Regions from separate parts of the Ochrobactrum teleogrylli genome, predicted to be linked through region 1. Evidence: predicted binding sites of a transcription regulator. Region 1 holds the regulator's gene; each other region holds the start of a gene.
What was found. The regulator PhoB, encoded in region 1, activates phosphate uptake and scavenging genes when phosphate is short. The targets are predictions, from matches to a motif close to TGTCATNNANCTGTCAT.
Positions count from the first base shown of each region.

Region 2: the regulator PhoB is predicted to act here: its motif matches at 2,104-2,120, upstream of ppk2 (polyphosphate kinase 2).
Region 3: the regulator PhoB is predicted to act here: its motif matches at 2,369-2,385, upstream of WIX40_RS12660 (LTA synthase family protein).

Region 1 covers NZ_JBBHKQ010000001.1:2,969,860-2,977,804, forward strand. The annotation lists gene WIX40_RS13880 (aminopeptidase) at 1-462, opposite strand, end outside; gene WIX40_RS13885 (hypothetical protein) at 629-907, shown strand; gene WIX40_RS13890 (cell wall hydrolase) at 988-1,935, opposite strand; gene phoB (phosphate regulon transcriptional regulator PhoB) at 2,571-3,257, opposite strand; gene phoU (phosphate signaling complex protein PhoU) at 3,400-4,122, opposite strand; gene pstB (phosphate ABC transporter ATP-binding protein PstB) at 4,218-5,039, opposite strand; gene pstA (phosphate ABC transporter permease PstA) at 5,055-6,374, opposite strand; gene pstC (phosphate ABC transporter permease subunit PstC) at 6,374-7,879, opposite strand.
Region 2 covers NZ_JBBHKQ010000001.1:1,208,075-1,216,019, forward strand. The annotation lists gene WIX40_RS05595 (efflux RND transporter periplasmic adaptor subunit) at 1-764, opposite strand, end outside; gene WIX40_RS05600 (efflux RND transporter periplasmic adaptor subunit) at 800-1,933, opposite strand; gene ppk2 (polyphosphate kinase 2) at 2,198-3,106, shown strand; gene WIX40_RS05610 (CorA family divalent cation transporter) at 3,152-4,159, shown strand; gene WIX40_RS05615 (hypothetical protein) at 4,218-4,370, opposite strand; gene WIX40_RS05620 (DUF930 domain-containing protein) at 4,458-5,336, opposite strand; gene ocd (ornithine cyclodeaminase) at 5,493-6,551, opposite strand; gene WIX40_RS05630 (M20/M25/M40 family metallo-hydrolase) at 6,589-7,945, opposite strand, start outside.
Region 3 covers NZ_JBBHKQ010000001.1:2,691,029-2,698,973, forward strand. The annotation lists gene WIX40_RS12655 (ABC transporter ATP-binding protein) at 430-2,232, shown strand; gene WIX40_RS12660 (LTA synthase family protein) at 2,424-4,331, shown strand; gene WIX40_RS12665 (LacI family DNA-binding transcriptional regulator) at 4,335-5,357, opposite strand; gene WIX40_RS12670 (DUF779 domain-containing protein) at 5,541-5,915, opposite strand; gene adhP (alcohol dehydrogenase AdhP) at 5,990-7,024, opposite strand; gene adh (aldehyde dehydrogenase) at 7,322-7,945, opposite strand, start outside.

The sequences.
Region 1 (7,945 bases):
ATAGGAAACGATGTTCCAGTTGATATCGAAGCCCGCGATCTTTTCCAGCGCAGGCTGATAGGCCTTAGAATTTGCGCGATTGGCACGCGAAACCTTGGCGGCGTCCTGGCTGGACAGGAGCATCGGGTTGTCGGCAGCAATCGCAAGACGCGCCGCACCTTCCGAATAGGCCTTGGCCATACCCTGATAGAGCCAGTCCGCGGCGCGGTCGAAGCTTGCATCGGGCGCGTTTTCATAGCGGGCCAGCGCAATCTGATCATCGGCGAAGAACGGCGTCACCAGACCTGCGCCAGCCTTATAGGCGTGTTTGGCAATCAGCCGCACCAGCGGCAGGGCGACAACCGGCGCCGTGATGATCAGATCCTGTCCCTCGCGCAATTGCAGGCCGACGCGCACGGCGACTTCCGCCAGACGTTCGAGCTTTACCGGATCGATGACAGGATTTTGCATATCGTGAGCCATGAGCTGCGGGACCTCTTTTGATGCGAAGACGCGTCCCTTTAAAAAAAGAGCGCGGTTTGGAATCAGTTCTATACTCTCGTTATCAGTTTACCAAACGGCATAATTTCACCACTCTTTTTCATGCACCTGCGCTATTATTGAAGCAGCGGGCAGTTACACAGGACGAATGACGATGAACCGGAAACTACTTGTTTTGTTGGGGCTCGCAGGCCTGCTGGCTGGTTGTGTCACCATGACACCGGAAGAGCGCCGCGCCGCCGACGAACAGACATGTCTCGGCTATGGCTTCAAGCCACGGACCGACGCATTTGCCAACTGTCTGCAGCGGCTCGATCTCGACCGCCGGGCGGATCGCCGCGCCTGGGAAAACCGCGTCGATTTCTACGATCAGCCCATCATGCTCTATCAGCCGATCTATCGTCCGGTCGTGGTTCGTCCCCGCTAATAGCGATGGAATGCAGAACTCAAATAAAAAATGCGGGCCAATCGGAAAGATTAGCCCGCACCAAATCTGTTCAACTCAACTTATAGAGGCGTTTCCGGACGGTCCTGCGACAGAAGCAATGCGCCGATTGCATCGACCTGCTTCTGGTCTGCCGCCGCATAGCCAAGCGATTGCGGCTGGCTTGCCGGTGCCGACGTATCGAATTGCGGCTGATAGGACGCGACCTGCTGAATTTGCGGCTGCGCCGTCGCTACATCGTTGTTATGCGCAAGGCGATTGCCCCGCGCCTGCGGTCCAAGGCCGCTGCCACGCACAGAGGTTTCCATCTTGGACGCATCCGCCAGCGCGACCTGTACGGTTGGCGCTGCTGCCGGAACCGGTCCCGCCTGCGGCAAGGTCACGTCATAGGACGGGTCTTGCGGCAGCGACGGCGATTGCGGCGAATAGGCGAGCGCGAGGTTATATGGTTCCTGCGGCACCGGATTCTGCAACGAACCGTCGCGATTGCGTTTTTCGTAGAAGGAATTACCGCCGGCAACCAGCACATAGTGCATGTTGTTGTAGGGGAACTTCAGGCCTGCCGTATGGAAGAACATGGCGTTCTTCAGCTTCGGATGGCGCTGGCCTTTCAGCACGGCGTCGGCTGCGGCCTGAACATCGGGCAGCTTGCTGGATTCCATCTTGCGGGTGAGAACGCCGGGCGCGAACTGGTTCTTCTGGCCGACGACGCCGCAAATCGTATCGGGATAACGGCCCGATGCGAGGCGGTTCATCACAACCGTGCCGACAGCCATCAGACCATCGGAACTGGAGCGGTTCGATTCGAAGAACATGGCGCGCTCGAGGCACTCCTTGTCCCTTGCCGTATAGGTATAGGTCTTGACACCGTTGACCGACTTGACGTGACTTACGGCCGCCGTCTTCTCGGTCTTGGCTGTGGTGCCGGTCGTCGTGCAGCCCGTCACTACGAAGGGCGCTACGAGCAGTCCTGCCAATACAGGCAGCTTCCAATTACCAGCGCGCGTCAACGGCTCAGTCTCATATTCAGGACCCTTAACTGAAGCAGTCGATCCGAAGGCCAAAAATGACCAATACGGGTCTAGCTGCGGTGCAAGTCAAAGCAGGCTAAGATCAAAAATCAAACAACCTGCCATCGCTCGTCTTCTTCAAGGTTTTGGAATTTTTAGGCCAAAAAAAGGCAATGGGTCAAATTCCGAAATTGCTGAAACCATCGAAATGGTCGCAAATGAAACCCGAATCACGAGCGCAATTGTCCACACAAACCATTCAAAACTATTAATATTTTCTTAATGAACCTGCGGAAAAGAGATAAACCTTTGATTTGATGGAAATGATATTTCCTCAATACAGGTCACAACCCTGCCTTAATTCGCAACTGCTGTAAAATTTTGATATATCTTGCTTCATCAGGTTGGGAAAATCTGCGGCGTAACTGTTTTAGCAAGTCCTGCGCCGGTTCCTTCAACTTTGATACAAGAAGCGTAACATTCCGTGAGATTAGCGATTTACAGCCGTTTCAGCGTCTCCCGGACCGAATCGGCTGGCAAGGATAACAGGCCGCAAGAGCGCTTCAGAAAGTGATCGAGCCCGCCTTTCGATGAGGAAAGACGGGCTCGAAAAGAAGTTTTTTATCGACGCACGATCAGCCGAAAGAATATCCCGCGCCGCGTACCGTGCGGATCGGATCGAGCGCACGACCCAAGTTGATGGCCTTGCGCAAGCGTCCGACATGGACATCCACGGTGCGATCATCGACATAGATATCCGGTCCCCAGACACCGTCGAGAAGCTGACTGCGCGAGAAAACGCGGCCCGGCGACATCATGAAATATTCGAGCAAACGGAACTCCGTCGGTCCAAGACGGACTTCCTTTTCCTTGCGGTAAACGCGGTGCTGCTGACGGTCGAGCACCAGATCGCCTACTTTCAGAACATGCGACAGCAGGCTTGGATTGGCACGGCGCAGCATCGCCTTGACGCGGGCCAGGAGTTCCGGTGTCGAGAAGGGCTTCACGACATAGTCGTCGGCCCCGACGCTTAAACCCCGAACGCGTTCGCTTTCCTCGCCGCGCGCGGTCAGCATGATGACCGGCAGGCGTTCCGTCTCCGGCCATTGGCGCAGACGGCGGCACAGTTCGATGCCCGATACGCCGGGAAGCATCCAATCGAGGATGAGGAGATCAGGGACGTTCTCGCGCAGCGCGATTTCGGCCTCGTCGCCGCGCAGCATCGTGTCCACCTGATAGCCTTCGGCCTCAAGATTGTAGCGCAGCAGAACGCTCAGCGCTTCTTCGTCTTCCACCACAGCGATTTTGGGTACCTGTGACATCCATTATTCCCTATCTTAAACCGGCGAGCGGAAGATACACGTCCCCCCATCGACCGCGTGCCGCCGCGCTATTCACACATTCTCCACCGCATTTGGGAGCAATCCGGCAATCTGCCCTGATCGCTTCAAATGCAGCGCTTACTCAGGGCTTGCGTGCCTCATCCACGACGATGCCGTGGCTCAGGTCTTCCTTCGGTCGTTCGGCAGGCATCTGCAGGCCGGTCACGATGTAATAAACGGTTTCCGCGATGTTGGTCGCATGGTCGCCGATGCGCTCGATATTCTTGGCGCAGAACAGAAGATGCGTACAGGCGGAAATATTGCGCGGATCTTCCATCATATAGGTGAGCAGCTCGCGGAACAGCGAGGTGTACATGGCGTCGATCTCGTCGTCGCGATCACGCACGACATTGATCTGCTGCACCGAGCGCGACGAATAGGCGTCGAGCACGTCTTTCAGCTGGGTCAGCGCCAGTTCGGCGAGCGTTTCCAGACCGCGATAGAGCTTGACCGGCTGGCGGGATTCCGAAACGGCGGCAACGCGCTTGGCAATGTTCTTGCCCAGATCGCCAACGCGCTCCAGATCGGCGGAAATGCGGATCGAACCGATGATTTCGCGCAGGTCCACCGCCATCGGCTGGCGCTTGGCGATGATCATCACGGCCTTGTCGTCGATTTCGCGCTCGCTGGCATCCAGGATCAGGTCGTCGGAAATGACGCGCTGCGCAAGGGCGTTGTCGGCATTGACGATCGCTGCGACCGACTGTTCGACCATACGTTCCGCATGTCCGCCCATTTCGGCGATCTTGTGGGTGAGAAACTTCAGTTCCTCATCGTAGGAACGAACGGTATGCTGAGACGGCATGGTAGACCTCGTAATATAAATTGCGGGGAAGCCGCACTTCTGTTTGTTCTGACGCAATCCGCGCGCAAGGGTTGCTTTCCCCTGCCCCCGGTTTGTTAGCCGAAGCGTCCGGTGATGTAATCCTGCGTGCGCTTTTCCGTCGGCGCAGTGAACATCGTTTCCGTGTCGCCCACTTCGACCAGATTGCCGAGATGGAACATGGCGGTGCGCTGCGAAACGCGGGCCGCCTGCTGCATTGAGTGCGTAACGATGACGATGGTGTAGTTCTGGCGCAGTTCGTCGATCAGCTCTTCCACCTTGGCGGTGGCAATCGGATCAAGCGCCGAGCAGGGTTCGTCCATCAGGATGACTTCCGGGCTAACCGCGATCGCACGTGCAATGCACAGGCGCTGCTGCTGGCCGCCGGAAAGGCCCGTGCCCGCATCGTGCAGGCGATCCTTCACTTCCTCGAACAGACTGGCCTTCTGCAGGCTGGTCACGACGATTTCCTCCAGATCGGCCTTCGTGCGGGCCAGACCGTGAATGCGCGGGCCGTAGGCGACGTTCTCGTAGATCGACTTCGGGAACGGGTTCGGCTTCTGGAACACCATGCCGACACGGGCGCGCAGTTCCACCACGTCGATCTTCGGATCGTAGATATCCTCATTGTCGAGCGTGATCTTGCCAGCGATGCGGCAACCTTCAATCGTGTCGTTCATGCGGTTGAGCGAACGAAGGAAGGTGGACTTGCCGCAGCCGGAAGGACCGATCAGCGCCGTCACCATCTTTTCCGGAACATCCAGATTGACGTCGAAAAGGGCCTGCTTCTCACCATAGAATACGCAAACCTTGTCGCCGCGCATCTTTACGGAACTGGCGTTGGCGTTCATCTTTTCTCCTACGGCTTTCTCGAGAGTTCGTTCAGTCATCAAATTCATAGCTTCGACTCCCGTTTACCAGCGGCGCTCGAACCGGCGGCGCAGAATGATTGCTGCAATGTTCATCACGGCCAGGAACAGAAGCAAGACGATGATAGCGCCGGACGTGCGTTCCACAAAGGCGCGTTCTGCTTCATTGGCCCACATATAGATCTGGACAGGCAAGGCGGTCGCCGGGTCCATCGGCGTGGACGGAACATCCGCCACGAAAGCCACCATGCCGATCAGCAGAAGCGGCGCGGTTTCGCCCAGCGCATGGGCAAGCCCGATGATCGTGCCCGTCAGAATGCCGGGTGCGGCAAGCGGCAGCACGTGATGAAACACCATCTGCGTCTTGGACGCGCCGAGACCGAGCGCTGCTGCGCGGATCGACGGCGGCACGGCGCGCAGGGCGGCACGCGTTGCGATAATGATCGTCGGCAGCGTCATCAGCGTCAGCACCAGACCGCCGACCAGCGAGGCTGAGCGCGGCAGGTTGAAGAAGTTGACGAAGACCGCAAGCCCCAGCAGACCGAACACGATAGACGGTACAGCTGCGAGGTTGTTAATGTTCACCTCGATCATATCCGTCCAGCGGTTCTTCTTGGCGAACTCTTCCAGATAGATCGAAGCGGCGACTCCGATAGGCAGAGCCAGACCCAGCACGATCAGCATCATATAGAGCGAACCGACCAGCGCCACGCCGAGCCCCGACGTTTCCGGGCGGCTCGATGCGCCATAGGTGAAGAGGCCGGTGTTGAATGCCTCCTTCATGACGCCTTCTTCCGAAAGCGTCTTCATCCAGCCGACCTGACGGTCCGATACCTTGCGGCTCGTTTCAGGGACGGTCAGATCGATCTGCCCCTTGAAGGCGGAATCGATATCCGCACCGGCCAGAACCGGAACAGTTTGTGTCGTGCCGATGATGGCCGGATTGTCCATCACCATCTGGCGCAGCTGAACGCGCACGCCGTCGGAATAGAAGCGGCCAAGATCGCGCATGGCCGGGCGGTCGGTGGTTGCGACGCCGAGCTTTTCAGCCAGCGCATTGCGCACCAGAAGCGGATAGTTCGCGGCGATCAGCACGTTCGGATCGGTCGCCCGCTTGTTGCCCGGATCGATCACCTGCGCGTCGATCTGGACCGGAAGGTAGAGCGTCGTCTGCCAGAAGGCGGTGTAGCCCTTGGAGAAAACCGAGAACAGCAGCGCGCAGAGGAAGAACACGCCAATGGCGATTGCTGCGATGCCATAGAGGCGGAAGCGGCGTTCGGCAGCGTAGCGGCGTTTCAGTCCGATATCGCGGCGGGCGGGCTGTGCAGTCGCCGTACCGCTTGCGTTGAAGGTCGTATCGGTCATTATTCGTACTGCTCCCGGTACTTGCGCACGATATGCAGCGCAAAGATGTTCATGATCAGCGTCAGGACGAAAAGCGTGATGCCAAGTGCAAAGGCAACCAGCGTCTGCGGCGAGTTGAACTCAAGGTCGCCGGTCAGCTGATTGACGATTTTCACCGTGATGGTGGTCATCGCGTCGAATGGGTTGATGTTGATACGCGCCGCAACGCCTGCCGCCAGAACCACGATCATGGTTTCACCGATGGCGCGTGAAGCGGTCATCAAAAGTGCGCCGACGATGCCCGGGAGTGCCGCAGGCAGGACAACGCGCTTGACAGTTTCGGAGCGGGTGGCGCCAAGACCGAGCGAGCCGTCGCGCAGCGTGCGCGGCACGGCGGTGATGATGTCGTCGGAAAGCGACGACACGAAAGGAATAAGCATCACACCCATGACGAGACCGGCGGTCAAAACGCTCTGCGCCATGATGAAGCCCTGACCGCCCGCAATCGCGGCGGAAAGATCACGCAGGAACGGGCCGACCGTCACAAGGGCGAAGAAGCCGTAGACGATACTGGGAATACCGGCGAGCAGTTCAAGCACCGGCTTGACCACCGTGCGCACGCGCGGCGAGGCATATTCGGCCATGTAGATGGCGGCGAACAGACCGACCGGAACCGCGAACAGCATAGCGACCAGCGCGATATAGAGCGTACCGGCCAGAAGCGGGATCAGGCCGAACTGGCCCGTCTCACCGCCGGAACCGGCAGCAGCAAAGCGGGGATCCCAGACCGTGCCGAAGAAGAAATTCCACGGCGAAACCGACTGAAAGAAGCTGATCGTCTGAAACAGCATCGAGCAGATGATGCCGACAGTGGTCAGAATGGCGATGCCCGACGCCGCGATCAGCCCCCACAGCACGATGCGCTCGACATTGTTGCGGGCGCGCATGCGGCGGTTGATCGTGGAAAGACCGAAAATCAGACCGGCAACCGCAATGACCAGCGCCACGGCAGCGCCGATCGTGTGCGTGAGGTCCGTCGCCTTCTTCAGATAGAGGGCGATGGGCACCATATAGTCCTGACCCTCGGTTGCGAGAGCCACGCCCTTGTTGCCGAGAACCGAGCGCGCATCCTGATAGTTGGTCGGGAAGCTTTCCAGCTCAGCCGGTGTCAGGCGCTCAAGCCCGTTGGCGAGGCCGCGCACCATACCGAGCTGAAGGCTGCGATTGGTGTAAGAACCCTCCTCGACGGCATCGGGTAGTCGTGCGGTGGCGCTGTGATCGAGATAGACGGACGATCCGACAGCCCAGACGGCAAGAAACAGCACTGCAGGCAATGCAGAAACGAGGAAAACCCACCAGCCATGATAATGCGGGCGGGAATGCATTTTCTCGGCCGTCGATCCTTGCCCTGAACCTTGGGGCGCGACAGGCTGCGCTTTGTCCAGTGCAACGGCGCGCTGACGGCCAATAAAGAAGCCGACCAACCCGATTGCAATGACGCTGACGAGAACCAGAAAGAAGGACATTCAATTTCCCCGGTTGCCCTGAAAAATGCGAAACGACATAGACGTGTCCCCAATGACCAGACTGTC
Region 2 (7,945 bases), 1.8 Mb from region 1:
GCAATTCTGACCCGGCGACTGCGGGTCTGCGCATCCGCCTGCGGCGCGACTTCCCGCACAGTGCCGGTTCCCGTCACCGACGGATCAGCCTGAAGCTGCACATTGAAGGCAGCACCCGGCGCGAAATACTGTGTCATGCTGTCGGGAATATCGACCACGGCTTCACGAATGTCCGGGCGCGCCACCGTCATCACTGCCTGACCGGCGGCGACCACCTGTCCAACTTCGGCATTGGTTGCCGAAATTACTCCGTCATAGTCGGGGCGCAATACGGCATAGCTGCGCTGGTCCTGCGCCTTTTTCAGCCCGGCCCGGGCCTTTTCCAGTCCTGCACTGGCGCTGTCGCGCGCCTGTCTGGCGGCATCATAATCGGCCTGCGAAACATTGTTGCCCTGCAGCAAAATGCGCTGCCGTTCCTCACTGGCCGAGGCATTGGCATATTGCGCCTCGGCGCTCGCCAGATCGGCCTTCGCCGACTGGATCGCCAGATCAAGCGTCGACGGATCAAGCGTTGCGACGCTCTCACCCTTCTGCACCAGATCGCCCACCTGCACCGGACGGCTGATGATGCGCCCAAGCACGCGGAAGGCGAGATCGGTCGAATAGCGCGGCTCGATCGTACCGGCAAACCCCGCCTGCGTGGCCGGTCGCGGTTCAACAACCATGTAGAGAACCGGGCGGACGGGTTCGGCCTCCGCTTCGCTTTCATCGCTCTTGCCGCAGGCTGCGAGCACAAGCGTGGTCATCAGCACAGCGGCGCGCATCAGGGGGATGGCAATGGGCTTTCGGAATTCTCGCATCATTGCGCAACCGCCCCTTCTTGCGTCTGCATGATTTCGGTCGGCTCGCCCGACCGCAGCATCTGCGCGCCTTTCGTGACGATCAGTTCGCCGTCGTTCAAGCCGCCATCCACGATCACCCGTTCCTTTTCATAGGAAAGCACGGTGATTGGAACCAGCGTTGTAACATGGGTATCGTCAGCCACCCGCCAAACAGCGGGGCGTCCGGCGTCGGATGTCATGGCGCTCCATGGCAGGACGATGACTTGACGGCTATCCATATGCACCGTTCCGGTGACGGTCGCACCAAGCGCCATCTGTGGCGGGGTTTTGGCAATGCCAACCTTGACCCGGACCGTGCCGGTCTGCGCATCGACGACCGGAGAGATTTCGCGGATTTGCCCTTCTGCAACAATGGAAGCGTCCGACAGCAGCGCAATTGTCACGCCCATGCCGTCCTTGGCGTGGTTGACCAGCGTTTCCTGCACGTCGAATACGGCATCGCGTGGTCCATCCTCGGCAATCGAAAACGCCGTCTGCGCGGCCTGTATCACCTGACCCGCTTCGATGTTGCGCGCCGTGACGACACCGGAAACCGGGGCGCGCAGTTCGGTGTAGGACAGCTGGTCGCGCGCGTCGCTAAGCTGGCTTTCGGCGCTCGAAAGCGCGCTTTGCGCGGTTTGCAGGGTCTGGTTTGCCTGATCATAGGTGCTGCGGGTCGTGAAACCCTGCGCGAGAAGCGCCTTCTGGCGTTTGAAATTGGCGTCCGCCTGAACGAGCTGCGCCTGCGCAGCATCCTTCGAGGCCTGAGCAACACGCAGATTCGCCTGCTGTTCGGCATCGTCGATGCGGGCGATCAGCTCGCCTTTCTCGACATGCTGGCCGATCTCGGTCTTGCGCTCCACGACCTGCCCGCCAAGGCGAAACGAGGTGTTGACCAGCGAGCGGGCGGCAATCGCGCCGGAAAGCGTCAATCGGGGCTGATAATCGCTTGCCGCCACCTTCATCACCGCAACCGGAACCACGTTGCGGGAATCGGCACGGGCCGGAGCGCCAAATGTTATTGCCGAAATGCAGAATGCAAAGGCAGCCGTGGTTCCGAATATGACGCTTCGTCCGGAGCGGAGGAAACGGTAGGAAGGTTTTGCAATCATTGAACGATCCCGGTGGTTCGCATCTGCGGGAGAATGCAATCAAACGGCTTTCAACGAAAGCTTATTTTTTACGTAGGCGTCAATTCAACCGGGTCCATAGCGCACTTTAAAATTGCGAATCTGTAATAGGGCTTGATATCGCCTTTGTTGACACCCGCGCGACCGGATTGCGTCACGAAACCGTCATGAGCCACTTCTAGTATTCCGTGCAATTGCGCGGAGTCGTCGCGGCTTCGGGTGTCATCTTCAGCTTATGGTGTGAACATGTTCGAGAGCAGCCATCTGGACCGTATCAAGGCGGAAATCGCCGACAGTTTCGATGAAGAGCTGGAAATGCAGATCGAGGAGGAGCGGCTCGATGCGCTGGTCGCCGAGGGCATGTCCGGCCCCGCCGAACAAACACTTGAACGCCGCCTTTATTTCCGCGAGCTGTTTCGTCTCCAGCATGAGCTGGTGAAGCTCCAGGACTGGGTGCAGCACAAGAAGCTCAAAGTCGTCGTGCTGTTCGAGGGCCGCGATTCCGCTGGCAAGGGTGGCGCGATCAAGCGCGTGACGCAGCGTCTCAATCCGCGTGTCTGCCGCGTCGTCGCGCTGCCTGCTCCCACCGAACGCGAGCGCAATCAGTGGTATTTCCAGCGTTATGTGCCGCATCTGCCGACCGCTGGCGAAATGGTCCTGTTCGACCGCTCCTGGTATAATCGGGCCGGTGTCGAGCGGGTCATGGGCTTTTGCACGAAGGAGGAACTGGAAGAGTTTTTCCGCTCCGTTCCCGAATTTGAACGCATGCTGGTGCGTTCCGGGATCATTCTCATCAAATACTGGTTCTCGATCACCGACGAAGAGCAGGAATTCCGCTTCAACATGCGTATCCACGATCCGCTGAAGCAGTGGAAGCTTTCGCCGATGGACCTCGAAAGCCGCGTTCATTGGGAAGACTACACCAAGGCCAAGGAAGAGATGCTGCACCGCACCCATATTGCCGAAGCGCCATGGTGGGTTGTCGAGGCCGTCGACAAGAAAAAGGCGCGCCTCAATTGCATCGCCCATCTTCTGTCGCAGATCCCTTATGAGGATGTGCCGAAGTCGGCCATCCATCTGCCGGAACGCGTGCGCCATGACGATTATGTACGTCACCAGACCCCGTCCGAAATGTATGTGCCGGAAGTGTATTAGAGGCTCGATGCGGGGCCGCTTTGTTCCGGGCATTGGTACACGACATTGAACATTATTCACGGTTCGCTGAAGGAACATAGTCCCGGTCTGGTGGGGGCCTATCACAAGCGCCCCGATCATGCGGTTGTGGAACTCAAGGCAGACGAAGTGGATGCTGCGCTGGCCGCTAATGACGGCTGGGTGTGGCTGCATGTCGATCTGGTCGATCAGCGGTCACAGGGCTGGCTCACGGAGCGCTGTGCCTTGCCCGCGTCGGCGCGGGCAATATTGGAAGGGCATGACGATAGCCTGGTGCTCAACCATGAGGCCGGAACGATCCATGGCGTCATCGCCGACATGCATCAGGACATGGAGCGCATGTCCACCACAATCGGCCGTCTGCATTTTGCGGTGACGGGCGGGCTTCTGGTAACCGGCAGGCGGCATCCTCTGGAAGCCGTAGACAGGGTGCGCCATTCCTTTGCCAGCGGTTTTTGCCCGGCAACGGCCTATGAATTATTTGAGGCGGTGGTTACGGCCTTCTGCAAGAACACCGCAATCAGGCTCAATGGGGCGAGCAAGATGCTCGATACTGTTGAGGATCGGTTGGTGACCGAGCGGTTGAATGATGAACGCAGGGATCTTAAGGAAGTGCGCAGACTGGCGGTCTCGCTGCATCGTCCGGTGGCCGGTATGGTGGCTTTGTTTGAAGAGGAAGACCGTCTGGACTGGACCTTGCCTGAGATGGGGCATGCCGCGTTGAAGCGGCTTTCCATGCGGCTTGAGCGCCTCGACCGTGAAATCGTCATGGTCAATGATCGTGCGCGGTTGTTGCAGGAAGAGATTGCAGCGGAACTGGCGGATGATTCAAACCGCAGCCTCAAAGTGATGGCGGTGATGAGCGCATTGCTGCTGCCCGGCACGCTGATTGCCGGTATTTTCGGGATGAACACTGCCGGATTGCCCTTCACAGGCGACGGGTCCGGTTTCGGCTGGGCGATTGTTCTGGGTGTCGGCGCGACGGCGCTGTTTTACTGGCTTCTACGCAAGGCTGGTATCAGCTTGCGGCTTTGAACAGCGCTATCCCGAACAGGAGGCACCGTTTCGAAGGGCCTCCTGTTGGAAATATAGTTTACTTCTGGGTGGGCGCCGTAGTTTCTGCGCTTGCCGTTGTTTGCGGCTTTTCCATTTTTGTTGACGATTGCGCATTGTGGTAAGTGCAGTCTGCCATCGCAACCGTAACCGACAGAGCGAGGACAGCGGTCGTTACAAATACGACTTTCATATCTGTCTCCATTCAGTGTTAGTTTCGTGGGGCATTACACCGACAACTCTAGCAAATGCTGCCAGTCTTGTCTCATCACTTCATATTCTAGTCTCTGGGCAGTTGCCGTGCGCCCCATTCGCTTTCGGGGATGGCGTGGCCGATGGCGTAGCTGAAGGACTGGATCGACATGGCCTCCGCATTGACCTGACATTTGAAATCCACGCCATACCATTGGGCGCGGCTGCGAAAGGCGCTGTTGCTGACCGTCAGGCCGCTGTTGGAAACCGAACCGCCCGCGCGCGCCAGCATGTCGGGAAAAGCGCCCGGCTGCTGGCGGCGGATCTGTTCAAGCGCCTCGATGCTGCAAATCTGGATGACGCGATCCGTCGGTGAGAGTTTGCCGAGCGCCTGTTTCACACGCGGGTCAGACAAGGCATCCTTGGAATAAAGCCTGCGCGCCTGTTTGAAGTTTTCAGCCTTTTGCTCCGAAACGGCCTTGGTGGCCGGCGTTGCCTGTTCCGGTTTGGGCTGGGGAACAGGCGGGTTCTGAACAGCAGGGGCTGCCGCCTCGTTCGCGTTCTCCGCAGTTGCGGATTGAGCCTGCAGCTCCACCGCTTCCTGTTCTTTGTCCTGCGGCTGCTCGTTCTTGGTCTCGGTTGTCGCGGGTGGAGCTTCGTCGGGTTTTTCGCCGGTTTCCGGTGCTGCCGGTGAAACGTCCGGTCGCTCCGGCGTCTCATCTTTCGGATCGTTGGAAGCGGACTCAAAGGCAAGCTTCTGGGCCTGCGCCTGCCGTTGCGCAGGAGCGGGCTTGTCCTGGTCCTGTTTGGGCTTGTCCTCGGCGGGCGGCGGCGGGGGAACAAGCTCTACATTGACGCTCTGTTCCTGCGCGGTTGGCAATTCCGGCAGGCGGACGAGCAGAACAATGGCCAGCAACAGATGCAGGACGATCGAGCTTGGAATACCCCAGCCGATTTCTGCAAACATTTTTCTGGCCAATTGCTGCATCGCTCAAACGATCATGGATATCCAACTACACCGGCACTCTCACGTGCCGATGGTGATACCACATTGGAGCGCCAACAACAGGTGTCGGGCGGAACTATTCGTTCAGGACTGGATGGAGCGCATCATCGCCGAAGCTTATGCGGCCTCCAGTGCCTGCTCGCATCTAAGCAACATGCCGTAGAGATCGCGCGGTTCATCCGGGTCTGCCAGCATGTCGAGTTCGGCGTAGAGACCGGTCTCTTCCAGCTTGCTGAAGACATAGCGCAGGGCGGAAAAATCTTCGGTTGCAAAACCGACGCTGTCGAACAGCGTGATGGCGCGATCCGATGTTCTTCCCGGCAGTTTACCGGTGATCACTTCCCACAATTCCTTGACCGGATAATCTTCCGGCAATTGCTGGATTTCGCCCTCGATGCGGGTCTGTGGCGGATATTCGACAAAAATATCCGAGCGCAGGAGAATTTCCTTGTTCAGTTCGGTCTTGCCGGGGCAATCGCCGCCAACCGCATTGATATGCACGCCGGGGCCAACCATGTTGTCGCTCAAAATGGTAGCATATTGCTTGTCGGCGGTGACGGTGGTGATGATATCCGCGCCCTCGACAGCCTCCTGCGACGATGCGCAGATGGTGACCGAAAAGCCCTTGTCGGCCAAATTGGCCGCACAGCGTTCGCTCGCCGAACGGTCGATATCGAACAGACGCAGCGTGTCGATGCCGAGCAGAGCCTTGAAGGCCAGCGCCTGAAATTCGCTCTGCGCTCCGTTGCCTATGATTGTCAGCGTTTTGGAATCCGGTCGCGCCAGATGTTTGGCGGCCACTGCCGACGTGGCGGCGGTGCGCAGCGCGGTCAGAATGGTCATCTCTGTCAGGAGCAGCGGATAGCCGCTGTCCACATCGGAGAGTACGCCGAAGGCCGCAACCGTCTGACGGCCCGTCCGGTTGTTTTTTGGGTGGCCATTGACATATTTAAAGCCATAAAGCGTGCCGTCGCTGGTTGGCATCAGTTCAATGACACCTTCCTGCGAATGGGAGGCGACGCGCGCCGTCTTGTCGAACTGTTCCCAGCGACGAAAATCTTCTTCGACAATTGCCGCCAGTTCCTTGAGGAAGGTTTCGACACCAACGGTCAGAACCAGCTTCATCATGTGATCGACGCTGACAAAGGGAACGATATTCAGCTTTTCATTGGTCATGGGAGTGAACCTTTATTCAATGGGTGGACGCGCCCGATCAGCGGGCGTTGTTTCCAGCCTTCGCCGCGAGGAATTTTTCAGCGATCATCGAAACGATCTGCGGCAGAACCTCGAAGGCGTAGGGCGCGTGGACGCGCTCCAGCTTCTGGTGGAATTCGCGACCCCATGGGCCGATGTTGACCACCGGGAAACGTAGCGCGTTGGCGGCTGGATGATCGACGAGGCGCGACACCGGCGTGTTCTGCGACACGATATCCTGCCCAAGCGTTGCCTGACCGAGAAAGCTCATATCGGAAATGCCCTGGAAATGGGGCTTCCAGACCAGGCTCTGGTCGGGGAAGTCCGCAAAGACCTTGATCGTCTCGTCGATGGCCTCTCTGAAAAGGCGGTCATTGGTTTTGGTGTCGTCAAGATGGCTTGCCGGATAGTGCAGCCCGGCAAAGCCGACGACAATCGCCGGTCCGGCAAGGTGCGCAACACCCACCAGCCATTCGGTCAGCTGGCGGCTGACGGAAAGCGGATTGTCGATGCCGGAAAGGCGCTGTTCCTGTTCGTCATAGAGACGTTCGAAGTCGTTGCCTGCGATCTGTGCTGCCATGGCGCGCAGCTCTGTGAATGTCAAAAGCTTCGGCGCTGGGGGGGTTGCTCCGGCGCGCTTGCCGACCAGCTTGCCATAGGCTTCGGCCTGCGCGGTGAAGCGTGCGACCGCATCAACGGCGCCGGTGCGCACTTCATCCTGAAAGCGCTTGAAGAGCTCTTCCGCAGTCATGCCATGATAGAGCCAGTTGAGCGCGATCCAGAAACGTTCAGGCGTCGTGACTTCATAGCCGTCGCGCAAATCCTTTGCCTCAAGGCAGATGGGCGGCGGGGAAATATCGTTGTCGTCGCGGTCGGCCAGATCGGCATTTCCTTCGAAGCGCGTGAGAATACCAGCCGCCATGGCCTGTGCGCTGACGCCTTCATAAGGGTAGCTGGCGTGGGAGCTGCAGCCGATGACGAGCGCGAAAGGCAGGAGCTTGCCGATGGTTCCGGCATAGACGGCGCGGCCTTCGCTGCCATCGCCCTGATCGGACGTTACATCAAGATTGATAGCCGACGAAATATCGAGATCGAAGTCGCGCGCAATATCAGGTAGCGCATTGCGCATCGACCGCATGCCCCGGCTTTCGCGCTCTTCGTCCGGTGTTACGATCAGGACCAGATTGCCACTGCGGTCGGGATCGGCCGCAAAACGCTCAAGGCAGGCAATACCGGCGGCGATGCCGCTTTTCATGTCCAGAAGGCCACGGCCCGGCAGGAAGTCTCCGCTCAGAAGATCTTCCAAAGCGCGCTCTTCCTGGGCTGAGCGCGCGCGCTTGCCAAGGTCCTTGATCAGCGCGTCTTTCAGGTTGAGG
Region 3 (7,945 bases), 280 kb from region 1:
CTGACCTTCATTCGCGCAGCGAACAGGCGAATGCAAGGGCGCAAGCGCTTGTAACAGAAAAAGTGAAAAGTATTACTTTTAAAATTCAGAAATTCGAAAACTTGCAAAATTGCCACACCCCGCCCCTTGCAGACCAGAAATTGCATTTTGGGCCTTGGCAAATGGGTTTGCTCATTTATTGTGCAACCATCTGAAACACTGGCAGGAGGTATGAGATGCGTGTCCATTACCCGTTCCCAATGGTGCCCAGTGTTTTCGCGGGCGCTTCTAACCGCTAGGTCCGCGGCCCGCCCGGCAGGCTGACCTGTCCGCTCCTTCGGAGCATCTTTCCAAACCATCGCTGTTCGCGGCTCCTCCGGGTGCCGATCGCTTTGTTTTTCTCAATCAAGGGCCAGTTTCTGCGCGCGAGCACAGGCTGGTAATATGGATATGACTCGGTTTCGTCTCGATTTCCGGGGGCCTGCGTTCCGCAATGTCCTCGGCTACACTTTCAGCCATTGGCGAAGTCAGCCCTTGCGGCTGGCGCTGATGATAATCGGCATGCTGCTTGCAACAGCCGCAGATGTCTTGACCCCGCTCTATTCCGGACGGCTGGTGGATGCGCTTTCGCTAAGCGGCGACAGCGCCTGGAACAGTGCAATCGAAGCACTGGTGATCTTGCTTGCACTCGGCGCGCTGGCGCTGATCACCCGCCAGCTGACCTTCTATGTCATCACCGACTTTACCTTGAAGATCATGAGCGACATGGCGGCAAGTTCGTTCCACAAGTTGCAGCGGTTTTCGACCGACTGGCACGCCAATGCCTTTGCCGGATCGACGGTGCGCAAGGTTTCGCGTGCCATGTGGGCGCTCGATCTGCTCAATGACACGCTGATCATCGCCCTGCTGCCATCCTTGCTGATGCTGCTTGGCTCGGTTGCGTTGCTGTCTTGGTATTGGCCGTTGATGGGCTTGCTGGTTGCAATCGGCTCTGTGCTATTCATCGTCTGCACGATTGTGATTTCGCTCGGCTTCGTTGCGCCTGCCGCAACATTGGCCAATAGCTGGGACACGCGCATGGGTGGCTCGCTGGCCGATGCCATCTCCTGCAACGCTGTCGTGAAGGCATTCGGCGCGGAAAGCCGCGAAGATGTTCGTCTTTCGAAGGTCGTTACCAAGTGGCGCAGTCGCACGCGCCGCACGTGGCTGATCGGCACGCTGAATGGCTTCATTCAGGGCGCGAACCTTCTGGTTATGCGCGGCGTTGTTATTGCCTTTGCGCTCTATCTGTGGAGCCAGGGCAAGGCCACTGCAGGCGATATCACCTTCGTTCTGACGGCATTCTTCATGCTACAGGGCTATCTGCGCGATGTCGGCATGCATATCCGCAATCTGCAACGGTCGGTCAACGACATGGAGGAACTGGTCGAGATCGAAGCACAGCCCTATGGCATTGCCGACAGGTCTGGCGCGCCCGCCATCAGGATCGGCGCGGGCGAGATCACCTTCGATCACGTCACCTTCCATTATGGCAACCATGAAGCCGCGCTTTACCGCGACTTCTCGGTCAAGATCGATGCGGGCGAGCGGGTTGGCCTTGTCGGCCATTCCGGCTCCGGCAAGACCACTTTCGTGAAGCTCATCCAGCGGCTTTACGACGTTAATGACGGCGCCATCCGCATTGACGGGCAGAACATTGCCGACGTGACGCAGGCGTCGCTGCGCTCGCAGATCGCCATCGTGCAGCAGGAGCCGATCCTGTTTCACCGCACGCTGGCCGAGAACATCGCCTATGCCCGCCCCGGCGCAACACAAGCCGAGATCGAGGAAGCGGCACGCCTTGCCAGCGCGCATGACTTCATCATGCGGCTGCCGAAGGGCTATGCGACACTGGTGGGTGAGCGCGGCGTGAAATTATCGGGCGGCGAACGCCAGCGCGTGGCCATCGCCCGGGCGTTTCTCGCCAATGCGCCGGTTCTGATCCTCGACGAGGCAACGTCCAGCCTCGATTCGGAATCGGAAGTGCTGATCCAGCAGGCGATGGAACGCCTGATGGTCGGGCGCACCACGCTCGTCATCGCGCACCGACTTTCGACGGTGCGTGCACTCGACAGGCTGCTGGTCTTCGACAAGGGTCGCATCATCGAGGAAGGCGACCACGACGCGCTGATCCGCAAGCCGGGCGGCATCTACCGCCGTCTGTTCGAACGGCAGGCGCTGGAACTGACCAAGGGGCTTGAGGACGTCATTTAAACGACGATTATCGTCAGCACTTGAAGAATAGGGCCGGAAGCAATTCCGGCCCTATTTTTATTGGGCTTTTTCCATTCATTGTGCGTTCAGATCACGTCCGGTATCACCCGCCGCTCAACCGTGGCTTGACATTTCCATGACAGAAATGTGACACGAATTTTCTCACAGGAAGAAATGGTAGCGAGTAAGGCATGTCTGGAGTAGTGGAAAACGCGGGCGAACGTCGCTGGAGCGATGCTGCCATTTTCGGCGCTTCGCATGTTTCCTGGCCTGTGCGTGTTGCCTGGGTTGCTCTTGCTTCCATTGTTCTGTCCGTTCTTCTGGTTTTCTCCGTTGAATGGATTTTTCGCGGTTCCTTTGCCGAAACGATTGCGTTTTTCCGCACGCCGCACAAGCCTGCATGGACGACGGTTGCCTTCTTCGTTGTGGTGCTGACCGCCAGCGACGCGATTTTCGGGCGCATCCATTACGGGCTTTTCGTGGTGGGGCCGCTGGCGCTGATCGCCGCCGCCACTGCGCGGGAGAAAAGCCTTTATCTCGGCGACCCGCTTTATCCGAGCGATTTTCTCTATGCCCGCCAGATCGTCGATCTGCTGCCGCTTCTGGTGCGTGAACGCCCGTGGAGCGCTGTCGGCATCGCCCTTCTCCTGCTTGCCAGCGCAGCACTTTTGATTGCCGCGAGCCTTTTCTGGTGGCGTCGTTTCGACCGCATTCCGTGGAAAGGCCGCGTGCTTCGTCTGGCCTTCGCGCTGCCGCTGCTGGCGTGGTTCGCCTTCATTTCCGATTATTCCAGCTTTTCGCTGGCGCGTGACCGCCTGCGCGTTCTGCCCATCATGTGGGATCAGAAGGAAAATTACGCGCATAATGGTTTCACCATGGCCTTCATCCTGAATGTGCCGATGGCAACCGTGTTTGCGCCGGAAGGCTATTCGCCAGAAGCAATTGCCTCGATCGAGCCGCCCGCGCAGCTCATTCCCGCAGCACTTGAAACCGGCAAACCCGACGTCATCATGATCATGAGCGAGTCCTTCTGGGACCCGACCCGCCTGCCGGGCGTGGCGTTCAGTGCTGATCCGATCCCGACCGTGCGCGCTGAACAATCCGGCCATGTGTTCTCGCCGGAATTTGGCGGCATGACCGCCAATGTCGAGTTCGAAGCGCTGACCGGTTTTTCCAAGGCATTCCTGCCTTCCGGCAGCATTCCCTATCAGCAATATGTCCGGCGTCCGCTGCCTTCGCTCGCGAGCTTCTTCAAGGAACAGGGCTATGCAACCCGGGCGATCCACCCCTATCGCCAGTGGTTCTGGAACCGCGGTCCCGTCTATGAAAATATGGGCTTTGACAAGTTCATGTCCGAAGAAAACATGCCACCGCTGGAAAAGCGCGGCATGCTCGCCTCGGACGACGCGCTGACCAGCGAGATCATTCGCGAGGCGGATGCGCAGGAAGACCCGTTCTTCTTCTTTGCTGTTTCGCTGCAAGGCCACGGTCCCTATGAGGCCAACCGCTATCCGGATTCGAAGCTCGACGTGCAGGCCGACGCCAGCGACGCTGTGCGCCAGTCGATCCGCACCTATTCACAAGGCGCGATGGATGCCGACGCCAGCCTCGCACGTCTGATGGACTGGGCGTCAAAGCGCGAACGCGAGACCATTCTGGTATTCTTCGGCGATCACCTGCCGCCACTCGGCCCCGTCTATACGGAAACCGGCTTCATGCAGGAACGTGTTGCAAGCCGCATCGCGCCTGCTCGCGACATGCTTCTCCAGCATGAAACGCCGCTGGTGCTGTGGTCGAACAAGCGCGGCGCGGAACGCGGTACGGGCACGATCAGCCCGGCATTCCTGCCAATGCAGATACTCGAAATGGCCGGGATGCAGCATCCCTATTACACCGGTTTCCTGCGCCAGCTGCATGACCAGTATCGCGTCGTCGATGCGCATGCCGTGTTCGATAGCGATGAAAATGCCGATGAAGGCTGGCAACAGCGCCCGCCTTTTGCGCCCCTGCTGCGCGATTACCAGATGCTGCAATATGACATGATCTTCGGCAGTAGTTACGCGCGAGACCGGTTTTTCCCCGTGCCATCCCAAAGCTGAAAGCTATACAGGGGCCTTGCCGGCTGACTGACGAATGATCAGCTTGTAATCGATCTTCCGGGCAGGCGAAATCTGGCCATTTTCGATATGGTTCAACAGCATATCCGCCGCCCCGCGCGCCATTTCGAAAATCGGCTGGCGCACGGTGGTGATCTGCGGCGATACCATGCTGGCAATCGAACTGTCGTCGAAACCGACCACGGTAATATCGCCCGGAACAGACAGTTTGTGGTCATGCGCCATCTGCACCACGGCTGCCGCCATATCATCATTGGATGCGAAGATCGCCGTTGGACGATTTTCGAGTGACAGAAGCTTCTTTCCGGCGACCAAACCGCTGGCGAAGCTGAACCCGCCCTGCGCCTCATAATCCGGATTGCGCTCGATCCCCGCCGCGTCCAGCGCCTTCCGGTATCCGGCAAGCCGCAATTCGGCGGAGCGGTGGGTCGGGTCGCCGATGATGATGGCGATCTTCCGATGACCGAGTTTCAGAAGATAGTTCACCAAATCGACGGCTGCGGCCTCGTCATCAATTGAAATACTGTCGGTTGGATGCACGTTGACATCGCCCGCCACGCGCGCAAAGGGCATGGCCGAAGCGGAAAGTTCCTGCAAAATTTCCGGATCGTCCGACATGGGCGGCGTCACGATGATGCCGTCGAGGCCCGATGCATGGGCGGTTTCGATCAGTGCACCGCGAATATCGGCGCGGTTCTCGACCGGAAAAATCAGCAGGCGATAGCGCGTGCCGCGCAGGCGTTCCAGCGCGCCCATCTGCAATTCGGCGACATAGCTGGAACTGGGATTTTCGAAGAAAAGGCCGATCAGATGCGAGCGGCGCTCCACCAGATTGCGTGCCGCCGCATTGGGCCGATAGCGCAGCTCCTGCCCCACTTCGCGCACCTTTTCGCGGATCGCCTCGCGCACATTCGGTTCGTCGTTATAAACGCGTGAAACGGTCTTGATCGACACGCCCGCCAGACGCGCCACATCGTGTATCGTCGCTCTCTTACCCGTTGCGGCCATGTAGAATCGACTTCCTCCCCGAAGAGCCTGCTTTTATTTTACGCACATCTTGCCCGAAAACCGCTTCACACTTTTCGGGATGTGCACATTTTTACTGCGCACATCTGATCCGAAAACCGTTTCACACTTTTCGGGATGTGCTTTGGATATCTTGTTCGCCGGATAACGAAAAGGCCAAAGCTTTCAGGGAACGGAACATATGCGGGATCGCGTCAGAAAACGCACCTCCCGCCCATTATCGAGCGAGAACATGCCCCCGCGCCCCGGAACAACATCGATGATGAGTTCGGTGTGCTTCCAAACTTCATATTGCGGGCCGCTGATATAGACCGGCGCGCCGCCAATCTCGCCCAGCTTCACATCCGTATCGCCAATGACGAATTCGCCCTGCGGATAGCACATTGGCGAAGAACCATCGCAGCAGCCGCCCGACTGATGGAACATGATCGGCCCATATTCAGCCTGCAATTCACGAATAAGCTTGAGAGCGTCGGGGGTGGCGCTGACTTGCCCCTTGCCGTTGTCCTGCTCGCCCCTTTGCGGGTTTTCTTGCAACATTTTCTCCTCCCTCGCATGCAAGCGGGCGAAACAGGTCCGCCCGCTCGGAACTTACAGAGTCTATCCTGCACGCTTTATTGCGTCAGATCCATCACGACACGGCCTTCGATGTTGCCCTTGCGCATATCGTCGAAGATGGAGTTGATATCTTCCAGTTTCTCGGTGCGGATGGTTGCCTTGACCTTGCCGTCGGCGGCGAAGTCGAGCGATTCCTGAAGATCAAGGCGAGTGCCGACGATGGACCCGCGCACGGTGACGCCGTTCAGCACCATGTTGAAAATCGACAGCGGAAAATCGCCCGGCGGCAGGCCGTTCAGCGATACCGTGCCGCCGCGCGCCACCATGCCGAGCGCCTGTTCAAAGGCGATCGGCGAAACTGCCGTCACCAGTACGCCTTGCGCGCCGCCATCGGTTTCCTTCTTGATATAAGCTGCCGGGTCCTTGTTCGTCTTGGCATTGACCGTCACCGTCGCACCAAGCTTGCGGGCAAGGTCGAGTTTCTTGTCGTCGATATCGACGGCCGCAACATTCATCCCCATGGCCTTGGCATATTGCACCGCCATATGGCCAAGACCGCCGACACCGGAAATCACCACCCAGTCGCCCGGTTTGGTGTCGGTCACCTTGAGGCCCTTATAGACCGTGACACCAGCACAAAGCACCGGGGCGATCTCGTTGAAATCGATATTTTTTGGCAAATGGCCGACGAAATTCGGATCGGCCACCACATATTGCCCAAAGCCGCCATTGACCGAATAGCCGGTATTGAGCTGTTCCTCGCAGAGTGTTTCCCAGCCGCCGAGACAGTGGCGGCAATGACCGCAGGCCGTGTAAAGCCATGGAACGCCAACGCGGTCGCCTTCCTTCACGTGCTTGACGCCAGCCCCCACGCCCGACACAAAACCCACACCTTCATGACCCGGGATAAATGGTGGATTGGGCTTCACCGGCCAGTCGCCTTCGGCGGCATGAAGATCGGTATGGCAGACGCCGGAAGCCTGAATGGCAACCTGAATCTGCCCCGGTCCCGGCTCAGGTATCGGCACTTCGTCGATTGTCAACGGCTTGCCAAATTCTCGTACCACTGCCGCTTTCATTGTCTTGGCCATAAAGTCTCTCCTTCGTTATCGAATTGAGTTTCTTTCAAGCTGTTCCCCGAGACGGGACGGAAGAAATGTAGTCGGAAATATGGTGCACCCTGTTGCCGCGTCCAGCCAGCCGCGTGACACTTATGGGCCGAAAGGGTCGCCCGGGCATTTTCGCCCAGGCCCCTTCGACAGTCCCCTTGGGAGGGTGAACTGATACCGTTCTTCCAACGCAATACTGACATGGAAGACGGGAATGCTCTTTGATTAGACGCAATGCGGAGACATCTTCTCCGCATTGCAACGCGCGATATTCAGACCTCAGAAAAAACCAAGCTTTTTCGGGCTGTAGCTGACGAGCATGTTCTTGGTGTTCTGATAATGCTCCAGCATCTTCAGGTGGTTTTCGCGACCGATGCCCGACTGCTTGTAGCCGCCAAAGGCCGCATGGGCCGGATAGGCGTGGTAGCAGTTGGTCCACACGCGGCCCGCCTGAATGGCGCGACCGAAGCGATAGGCGCGTGTACCGTCACGGGTCCAGATACCGGCACCCAGACCATAGAGCGTGTCATTGGCAATCGAGAGCGCTTCCGCATCGTCCTTGAAGGTTGCAACAGACACGACCGGTCCAAAAATTTCTTCCTGGAAGATGCGCATCTTGTTGTTGCCCTTGAACACGGTCGGCTTGACGTAATAGCCGCCCGCCAGATCGCCCGGCAGGACATTGCGCTCACCGCCGGTCAGCACTTCGGCGCCTTCCTGACGACCGATGTCGAGATAGCTTAGAATTTTCTCAAGCTGCTCGCTCGATGCCTGCGCGCCGATCATCGTTGCCGGGTCGAGCGGATCGCCCTGCACGATGGCTTCCACACGCTTTAACGCCTTTTCCATGAACTTGTCGTAGATCGATTCATGAACCAGCGCACGGCTCGGACAGGTGCAGAC